3 regions of the Corynebacterium sp. TAE3-ERU30 genome follow, and region 2 is predicted to be linked to each of the others. Evidence: riboswitches for the same ligand, from Rfam matches in the RefSeq annotation. Region 2 holds a riboswitch; each other region holds the start of a gene.
The links. A riboswitch is a leader RNA that binds a small molecule or an ion and turns the genes downstream of it on or off. The one in region 2 is predicted to bind thiamine pyrophosphate.
Positions count from the first base shown of each region.

Region 1 (3,273 bases), on a different contig from region 2:
ATGTGATCGTAGCCGGGGGCAATATCGGTGGTCAGCGGGCCGAGGGTATAGAAGGGGGCCTCATCGCACCAGTCCTCCTCCCAGGTGACATTTTCTGCCACCTTGTGCATGGGGATGTGGCCGGGGCCCTCGATCATCACCTGCACGCCATGATCGTGGGCGATGCGGGTGAGCTCGCCGAGAGTGCGCAGCTCGGCCAACTGGGCCTCGTCATTGGCATCGGCGATCGAGCCCGGGCGCAGGCCATCGCCGAGGGAGAAGGTGACATCATAGGCGGCGAGAATCTCGCAGAGCTCCGCGAAGTTGGTGTACAGGAAGGACTCGCGGTGCTCCTTCAAGCACCACGCCGCCATGATCGAGCCGCCGCGGCTGACGATGCCGGTGACGCGCTCGGCGGCCAGCGGAATATAGCGCAGCAGCACCCCGGCGTGCACCGTCATATAATCCACGCCCTGCTCGCACTGCTCAATGATGGTGTCGCGGTAGATCTCCCAGGTGAGCTTGGTGGGATCGCCCTTGACCTTCTCCAGGGCCTGGTAGATCGGCACGGTGCCCACCGGCACGGGGGAGTTACGCAGGATCCACTCGCGGGTCTCGTGAATATTGTCGCCGGTGGAGAGATCCATGATGGTGTCCGCGCCCCAGCGGGTGGCCCACACCATCTTCTCCACCTCCTCCGCGATGGAGCTAGTGACCGCCGAATTACCGATATTCGCATTCACCTTCACCGCGAACTTCTTGCCGATGATCATCGGCTCGATCTCGGGGTGCCTGTGATTGGCGCAGATCACTGCACGGCCCGCGGCCACCTCCTCGCGCACCTCCTCGGGGGTGAAGCCCTCGCGGTGGGCGATGAAGGTCATCTCCGGGGTGATGATCCCGGCCCGAGCCCAGGCCAGCTGGGTGCGCACCAGCGTGGTGGGCTGCGCCTCCGAGGCGGGGGCGGGGGCCGGGGTTTCCCACTGCTCGCGCAGCGGCTCGAGGCCCTTCTTCAGATCCAGCTGGGGGTTGTCCTCGGTGTAGATACCGGAGGTGTCATAGACCTCGAAATCCGTGCCGGTGGTCAGCTCGATGGCCCGCGCCGGAATGCGCATGGTGGTGGTGGAGCCATCGGTGTTGGTGTGGGTGACCTCGCGGTAGGTCTTGTGGCTGCGGTAGATGGGGCCGGTGGTCAGCTCGCCCGGTTCGGGCGCGGCACTGCGGGCCTTCTTGGCGGCAGACAGACGGGTAGTCATAAAAAATCCTTCCTACGCTGGCATGATCCAGACAGGTTCATACGGTCGACCCATGCGCTGGGTCCTCTCAGCGCGCAGCATCAGCGCACTCCCGTGGGTATGAGGTTGTATTTACTTAAGGCTATAGCACGATGGCCGCTCTGTCCTCGCTTTGGGCCATGACCCCCGCGCTACCCCTGAGTCGGCGGGGAACAGAGCACCTCAGCGCGTGGCTAGTAGCAGTCCCAGCTATAGCCGACGCGGGAGAAGTCGCGGGCCTTAAGATCCGCAGCGGAGATGAAAAACGCCCCCACGCCGGCATCGCCCCACATCACCGGCCCCTCGCTATCGATCTGCAGCAGCAGCACATCGAGCTCATCTTCTGGGGTGCGCAGGTCCGCCTGGGTGAAGAAGGGATAGCCGCCGATACGGTGCCCGCCGGCGGTGTGGCTATCGCGGAGCTGATCCACGAGCTCGTCGATATCGGCAGCATCCACCGTGATACCCAGCTCGTCTTCTGCGTCCTCCACCGCCTCCTCGAAGCGATGGTCCTCGGTGGAGATGGGCTGGCGGACGAGCTCGAAGTCCATCCCAGTGCCCTCGCTGCGAGTAAAGGGGGTGTGGGCCGCGGCGGGCAGGGTATAGGCGCTGCTGTCGACGGTGGAATCAAAGGATTCGCGGTAGATCACCCGGTGGTTATTGCGCCGGATATTGTCGAAGTCGTGCATGCCCAGCAGGTCATCGCCGCCGATGAAAAATTGCAGCAGGCCGGTGGTAGGCAGCAGATCATTAGCGGGAAGCTCGGCGAGGTTGAGCTGCGTCAGAAATACCAGCGGCTCGCCATCTTGGCCCACCGGCGCCTCTTCGCCAGGGTCCAGATAGGGCTGGCCGCCCACGGTGCTCTCGCTCAGCGTCTGCGGGGTGCCGCGCAGCTGAATCTCGATAGAGGGGAGGGTGGAGTGTTCGGTGATATGCGCGAAGAGACGCTCGGATTCGCTGCTCATGGGGTCCTTTCCGCTAGGGCGCTCGCTCAATGACTGTGGTGCGCCTCATGCTAGGGTGCCGAGGCGCCCAGCGCTAGGGAACACCTGTACGAAGTCGAGGCGGCGGCGGAATACAATGGCCCTATGGCTCGAATAGCGATCATTGGGTGTGGCCCGCGGGGATTGGCGGTGCTGGAAAGGCTGACAGCTTTCGCCGAGCAGCGCGGCGTGCAAGATCTGTGCATCGAGGTGATCGAGGAGTACGCTCCCGGCTCCGGTGCGGTGTGGAATCCCGAGCAGTCGCCGCTCATGCTCATGAATACCGCCAGTGGGGAAGTCACGGCCTTCGTGGACGAGACCGTGGAGCTCAGCGGCCCGCTCTGCACCGGCCCCACTCTCTATGAATGGGCCCATAGCGACGCCGCGGAGCCGTGGCTGGCGCTCGCCGGCGAGTGGGCACAGCAGGAAGCCGCGCAGCTTGCGGCCGCGGATCCCGCCAGCCGGCCCCTCTATGGCCTCTATCTGCAGTGGCGTTTCTCCCAGCTCAACGGCGCGGGCGTGCGGGTGCATACGCGCCGGGCCCGCCGCGTCCATCGCTTCGGGGAGGGCTGGCAGATCGACTTCGCCGATGCGGCGGAATCTATTCGCGTGGACGCCTGCGTGCTCACGCTCGGCCACATCCCCGCCCAGCTGCCACCCGATGTGCGCCAGCTCGACGAGGCGCTAGCGCAGCTCGGGATCACCAATACGCTGCACATCCACCCCGCTAATGCCGCCGACCACCTCGCGGAGCTCGAGACGCTAGAGCCCGGTGAGACGGTGCTGATTAAGGGCGTGGGGCTGTCTTTCTTTGACTATATGGCCGCCCTCACCGAAGGCCGCGGCGGCCGCTTCACCGCGGCGGGCTATGAGCCCTCGGGGCGGGAGCCGCATATCGTGGCCGGCTCCCCGAGTGGTCTGCCCTATCGCGGCAAGCGGAATCTGCTCCAGCAGTACACGCCGCAGGTGCTCACCCCGGAGGCGATCGCGGATCTCACCCCGCCGATCGATTTCATGCGCGATATTTGGCCGCTTAT
Region 1 covers NZ_JAHUTO010000005.1:160,648-163,920, reverse strand. Annotated here, with positions in the region: gene thiC (phosphomethylpyrimidine synthase ThiC) at 1-1,235, opposite strand, end outside; TPP riboswitch at 1,228-1,340, opposite strand; gene KR227_RS10460 (YwqG family protein) at 1,448-2,218, opposite strand; gene KR227_RS10455 (FAD/NAD(P)-binding protein) at 2,342-3,273, shown strand, end outside.
Region 1: it holds a riboswitch for thiamine pyrophosphate, as region 2 does, so the genes downstream of both, thiC (phosphomethylpyrimidine synthase ThiC) here and KR227_RS04120 (ECF transporter S component) in region 2, are expected to answer to the same signal.

Region 2 (3,273 bases):
TTATATAGTAATGCCCATCAATAAAGGCGCCGCAGCGGAGACTCACCCCAGTGCGGCGCCTGCGGAGATATACCCCGCCCAAGTTGTAGTGAAGTCGTAGTGGTTGCGTTAGTGGTTGCGCTTCAGCGGCGAGAAGTGCACGGCCGTGGCCAGAATGCTGCCGATGATCGCACCGACCACGAGCGAGTAGCCGGTATTAATCAACCAGCCGAGGAAGCTGTAGTGGCCGTGGGAGAGGGAATGCATCAGGTCCTCGGGGCCACGCCATCCCAGCTCGGCGGCACCGTGGACGATAATGTGCCCGCCGACCCAGAGCATGGCGAAGGTGCCGATCACGCTGATCGCGGCCAGCACCTTCGGCATAGCGGCGACCAGTCCGCGGCCGAAGGTGGCGGCGCCGGAGTTATCGGAGGCGGCGAGCTTGAGCCCCACATCATCCATCTTCACCAGCAGCGCCACCGCGCCATAGACCAGCGCGGTCAGGCCCATGGCCACCACCACGAGCACCGCGGTGCGCACCCCGAAGGTCAGGTGGGCCACCTGGTTGAGGGAGATCACCATGATCTCCGCGCTCAAAATGAGATCGGTGGCGATGGCGCTTTTGACCAGCTGGTCCTCATCCACCGACTTATTGGCGGAGGCCGGGGTCTGTTTGCCTTCCGCGCCGGTGACCAGCTCGACTACCTTCTCCATGCCTTCGAAGCAGAGAAAGGCACCGCCGACCATCAGGATCGGGTTGAGTAGCCAGGGCACCAGCCAGCTCAATAGCAGCGCCAGCGGCAGGATCACAATGAGCTTATTAAAGAGCGAGCCCCGGGCGATCCGGAAGATCATGGGCAGCTCGCGCGAGGGCGAGACTCCGGCGACGAACTTCGGGGTCACAGCCGCATCATCGACCACCACGCCGGCGGCCTTGGTAGAGGTCTTGGCCGCGTGGAGAGCCACATCGTCAATATTCGCGGCGGCGGCCCGAGCAAGAAGGGAGACGTCGTCGAGAAGCGCTGCAAGCCCACCGGCCATGAAGAGGTCCTAACTAGATACGGGGAAAAAGAGCGGTTGCTTAGGGTGCACTAGCCCCGCTAGTGTTGCAAGAGCCGTGTACCGGCGCTGCCACTCCACAGTGTGCATGGACCAGCCTTGGCCTGTGCGTTTATCTGTGTGGGAGTCGCGCCGTTGCCTAAGCATACTAAATACTGACATTACCGCGGGTGCCCGCGCGCCATAGGCCGCGCTGGGGCTGAGAACACACCGTGTGAACCTGATCCGGGTAATTCCGGCGAGAGGGAGGGTACTTTTTCATGACATCATCAACCCAGCGCACCGCCTCGCGGTGGCGCGTCGTCGACATCGTGGTGGCCGCCGTATTGGGTGTGGCGACCGGTCTGATTTTCTGGATCTGGAATTCGGTGGGCTATGCCTGGTACACCGCCGCAGACGCACTCACCCCTGGTTTGGGCGGTATCGCCGTGGGCGTGTGGCTGCTCGGCGGCGTTCTTGGCGGGCTGGTGATTCGCAAGCCCGGCGCCGCGATTTTCGTGGAGCTGCTCGCCGCCGCCGTCTCTGCCACCTTGGGTAGCCAGTGGGGCCCGGAGACCCTGTACTCCGGTCTGGCGCAGGGAATCGGCGCAGAGCTGATCTTCCTCATTTTTGCTTATCGACGCTTCACTCCCGTCGTGGCCATGCTGGCCGGTGCCGGCGCCGCAGTTGGGGCATTCTTGCTGGAGCTGGTGCTCAGCGCCAACTACGCCAAGTCGCTGCTCTTTAATATCACCTACCTTTCCACCCTGATCGTCTCCGGTCTCTTCCTGGCGGGTCTGCTCGGCTATGTGCTGGTGCGGGCGCTCGCAGCGGCTGGCGCCTTGGATCGTTTCGCGGTAGGCCGCGAACACCGCGCTGAAGTCTAAGCTGCCCGAACCGCATCCGCCGCAGCGCGTGGGTGCGTCGCCGCCCACGGCGAGAATCTCAAGGAAAGTGGCCCATAGTGAAGCACTCACACGGTCTGTCGCAGTTCAGCGACGCCGCTGCCCCCGTGCATGTGCGGGACTATTCCTGGCGGCACGGAGGCCGAAAAAACCCGACTCTGCGCTCCATTAATCTGCAGATCGAGCAGGGTGAGCGGGTGCTCGTTTTAGGGCAGTCCGGAGCGGGCAAGTCCACGCTGCTGCACGCCATCGCCGGCGTGCTGGGCGGCGAGGATGAGGGCGATGAGCACGGCAGCATCACTGTTGCGGGGCGCTCGCCCGAGCAGGCCCGTGGCCTCGTGGGAATGGTGCTCCAAGACCCCGACTCGCAGGTCATCAGCTCGCGCGTGGGCGATGATGTCGCCTTTGGCTGCGAGAACCTCGGTGTGGAGCGCGCGGAGATCTGGCGGCGAGTACCCGAGGCACTCGAGCTGGTGGGGCTGCATCTGCCGCTGGATCATCCCACCGCAGAGCTATCTGGCGGGCAAAAACAGCGCCTCGCCTTGGCCGGGGTGATCGCGATGGGCGCGCGGGTGATTGTGCTCGACGAGCCCACCGCCAACCTCGATCCCACCGGGGTGCGCGAGGTCCGCGATGCGGTGATCGCCGTTGCCGAGCGCACCGGGGCGACACTCATCGTGGTGGAACACCGGGTAGACATCTGGCAGCAGCACCTCGATCGCACGGTGGTCGTGGGCGCTGCGGGCGATATCGCCGCCGATGGGCCCATCGACACCGTCATCGCCGAGCATGGTTCCGAACTGGCGGAGCAGGGAGTGTGGGTTCCCGGGGTGGAGCTCGACCTACCCGCCGCCCACACCGTGCCGACGAACGCCAATGCAGCACTATCCGCCACGGATCTTATGGTGGGGTGGCAGAAGAACCAGCCGGTGGCGGGGCCGCTGAACCTCAGCATTCCCGCCGGGCATTCCACCGTGATTACCGGCGATAATGGCGCCGGTAAATCGACGCTGGCGCTCAGCGTCGCCGGCCTGCTCCGGCCCGTGCGCGGGAGCGTGCGGGTGCACACACCGCAGCGCAGCGTCGATCCGCACCGCTTGCGCTCTGTCGCTTTGGCCCAAACCTTGGGCTACGTGTTTCAGGACCCCGAGCATCAATTTGTCGCCCGCACCGTGCGCGAGGAGCTGCTCGTGGGCCCGCGCGTAATTAGCGGCAATAAGCATCTGAAGGAGCATCCCCGCGTGGATGAGCTTTTAGAGCGGCTGCGGCTCGCCCACCTCGCCGAGGCCAATCCTTTTACTCTGTCCGGCGGGCAAAAACGCCGCTTGTCTGTGGCGACGGCGCTGGTTGC
Region 2 covers NZ_JAHUTO010000002.1:251,169-254,441, reverse strand. Annotated here, with positions in the region: gene KR227_RS04125 (DUF808 domain-containing protein) at 109-1,020, opposite strand; TPP riboswitch at 1,195-1,304, shown strand; gene KR227_RS04120 (ECF transporter S component) at 1,299-1,904, shown strand; gene KR227_RS04115 (ABC transporter ATP-binding protein) at 2,000-3,273, shown strand, end outside.

Region 3 (3,273 bases), on a different contig from region 2:
CTGGACGCGCTGGTTGCCGCCCTCGATGATCTTCACGTGCACGTCCACGGTGTCACCGGGACGGAAAGTCGGGATATCGTCGCGCAGCGATGCTGCATCTACCTTGTCGAGAATGTTCATGAAACAATCCTTTGAATCTTGTGCTGAATAGAGGAACCTAGCGGCTTTTCCCCACGTGCCGGGGCGCTCGGCTGGTTCGTATCCGAGACAGTGACAGAAGCTGCCATCAATGAGGCAGACAACTTTCGAGATTATGCCATGCTCAGCCAGCAATAACAAATGATCGACACAGCGTATTCTCCATGCGTGGCGCGCCCGCCAGCCCCCTTTGCTCCTATACTTCTATGGCATGAGGTCCCAGCTGCCCCGTAGACCGTTCCTGATCGCCTATCTGCTGCTGCCGCTGGCAATTATGCTGCCGGGGCTGGCGTGGGTTCTGCTCGCGCTGCTGCCCGAGCTTCCCGCGACCATCGCCACACACTGGGGCCTGACCGGCCCGCCCAATAACTTTGGTTCTCCACTGTCGCTGATTCTTATTCTGGCGGGGCTCTTCGGCCCCCTCGCCCTGCTCTTGGGCGGACTAGCGGTCCGGCGACGGGTATGCGGCCTCGGCGGGGCGGCGGTGCTGTCCTCTGGTTTTATGCTGGCGCTGCTCCTCGATGTCCTGCTGCCCCAACGCGGTCTCGATGAGACAGAGCTCGCGACGGTGCACACGGCGTGGCTGCCGGGTGTGATCACGATGCTGCTCTCGGTGTTTCTCGCAGCACTACTCCACGGCTGGGTGCGCCGCCAGACAATCGCGGCGCTGCACGTCGAGTCTGCGCCCCGTGTCTGGGAAGACCCCACCCGCCGCATCCCCTGGGGAACACTCCTCCTCTTGCTGCCGTCCCTGCTGCTGGTGCTCATCTCCCCCGCCACCATGATCTTCGTCCTCGGGATCATCATCACCACCGCGTATCTCGGCAGCCGCACGCGCATCGAGCTTGACGACGCCGCCCTGATCCTCCGCTCCCCCGAACTCATGGTGTTTCCCTACTCGGAGATACAGCAGGTCGAGACTATCGACCACGTCGGCTTCTGGGATTGTGGCGGCTATGGAATCAACCAGAATGGCTCCGACCTCTACGTTATCCTCGGCCCCGGCAATGCGGTGCGCGTGCAGCTGCAGCAGCAGCGCGCGACCATCGTGGTACCCGAGGGGCAGGCCGCAGAGATCGCCGCAGAGATCAACGCTCGGCTGAGCGAAACGAGCAACGCGAGCGACTAGAGCGCGTACACTAATCCCCATGCGCGGGTGCCTCGTCGCCGCAGTGGCGAGAGGCTGAGAACACACCGCTAGAACCTGCTGTGGTTAGCACCGACGAAGGAAGCATGCCTATGGGCGACACCGTTGATTATCGCTGTTATCTGGTCACCGCCGCCGACGATCCCGTGCGGGTCGTGGACACGGCGGTGCGCTGCGCTCGCGCCGGCGCGGGCGTCGTGCAAGTGCGCTCGAAGCCTATTTCTGCCCGCGATCTCTTTCATCTTTCCTGCGCCGTGGCCCACGCTGTGCACGAGGTGGCACCGACAACGCGCACGCTCGTCGATGACCGCGTTGATGTGGCCCTGGCGGCCCGTGCCGCGGGCGCGCCGATCGCGGGAGTGCACCTCGGCCAAGCCGATATCCCCGTCCGCGCCGCCCGCGCCCTGCTTGGCCCCGACGCCATCATCGGGCTGACCACCGGCACCCGCGAGCTCGTCGCCGCCGCGAATGAGGTGGCCGAGGTGATTGATTACATCGGCTGCGGGCCTTTTCGGCCCAGCCCCACCAAGGATTCCGGTCGCGCCCCCATTGGTCTAGCGGGCTATCCGGAGCTGGTAGAGCTCTCCACCCTGCCCGTGGTGGCCATCGGCGATGTCCAGCCCAGCGATGCCGCCGATCTTGGCGCCACCGGGGTGGCCGGCGTCGCGCTGGTGCGCGCCCTGCACCATGCTCCCGATCCCGGCGCGGCCGTGCAGCAGGTGCTGCAGGGGTTGAGCCATGTCTAAGGTGACGATCATTGGCGCCGGCATTGTGGGCCTGAGCACCGCTTTTAGTCTTGCGCGCCGCGGCCATCAGGTGCGGCTTTTCGATCCCTCCCCCGCCTCGGGGGCCACCCATTATGCGGGCGGGATGCTGGCCCCGGTGGCGGAGGTGCAGTACCGCCAAGAGGCTCTCTTTCCGCTCATGAAGGATGCGGCCCGGTATTGGCCGGAGCTCGTGGCGGAGCTTTCCGCGCACACCGAGCTACCGCTGGGATTCGATGATGCCGGCACCCTAGTGGTGGCCGCCGATCACGCCGATGGCCAGCATGTGGAAGAGCTCGCGCTCTATCAACACGCCTTCGAGATGCGCGCCACCCGCATCACTACCCGCCAGGCCCGCAGCGAGGAGCCGGCGCTGAGTCCGCGCCTGACGGGCGCGGTGAGCATCCCTGGGGATTTTCAGATCTATCCTCGCGTCTGCGCCCGCGCCCTGCTTGATGCCTGTCGCACGCTCGGGGTGGAGCTTCATTCCGAGGCGGTGACGCATCTCGATGCCGCGGAGCGCGTGCAGGCTTTGCACACCAGCGCCGCCACCTATGCGGTAGAGGAAAACGAGCAGGTGATTCTTGCCGCCGGGCTGGGCGTGGGGGAAATCACCGGCTGGGACAATCCGGTGCAGCTGCGCCCGGTCTACGGCGATATTCTGCGGGTGCGTGTGCCTGCTCACCTGCAGCCGTTGTGCACCAAGGTGATACGCGGCTTCGTGGAGGATCGCCCCGTCTACATCATTCCGCGCGCCGTGGATCAGACCATCGCTATTGGCGCGAGCACCCGCGAGGATCATCTGCAAGAGCCCAAGGTGGGGGCGGTCTATGATTTGCTTCGCGACGCCATCCGCATCATGCCCGGACTGGAGGAATGCGAGCTTATCGAGGCAGCCACCGGCGCCCGGCCCGGCTCGCCGGATGATCTGCCCTATCTGGGCCGCGCCCGCATGGGAAATCTCATCGTCTCTACCGGCTATTTCCGGCACGGTATTTTGCTCAGCTCCTGGGCGGCGCGCCGCACGGTCGAGCTCGTGGAAGGCGGCGAGCCACAGGATCTCGAGCACTGCAATCCTTATCGGCACGAACGACCCAGCACGTTGTGAGGAGTACATCCACCCCTATGTTCACCCTGACCATCAATGATTCGCCCCAGCGCTTCTCCTCCCCGATCACCGTGGCCGAGGTAGTGCGGCAGCACACCGGCTCCGCAGAGACCGCG
Region 3 covers NZ_JAHUTO010000001.1:415,957-419,229, forward strand. Annotated here, with positions in the region: gene rplS (50S ribosomal protein L19) at 1-120, opposite strand, end outside; gene KR227_RS01870 (DUF1648 domain-containing protein) at 350-1,267, shown strand; TPP riboswitch at 1,281-1,386, shown strand; gene KR227_RS01875 (thiamine phosphate synthase) at 1,378-2,031, shown strand; gene thiO (glycine oxidase ThiO) at 2,024-3,157, shown strand; gene thiS (sulfur carrier protein ThiS) at 3,175-3,273, shown strand, end outside.
Region 3: it holds a riboswitch for thiamine pyrophosphate, as region 2 does, so the genes downstream of both, KR227_RS01875 (thiamine phosphate synthase) here and KR227_RS04120 (ECF transporter S component) in region 2, are expected to answer to the same signal.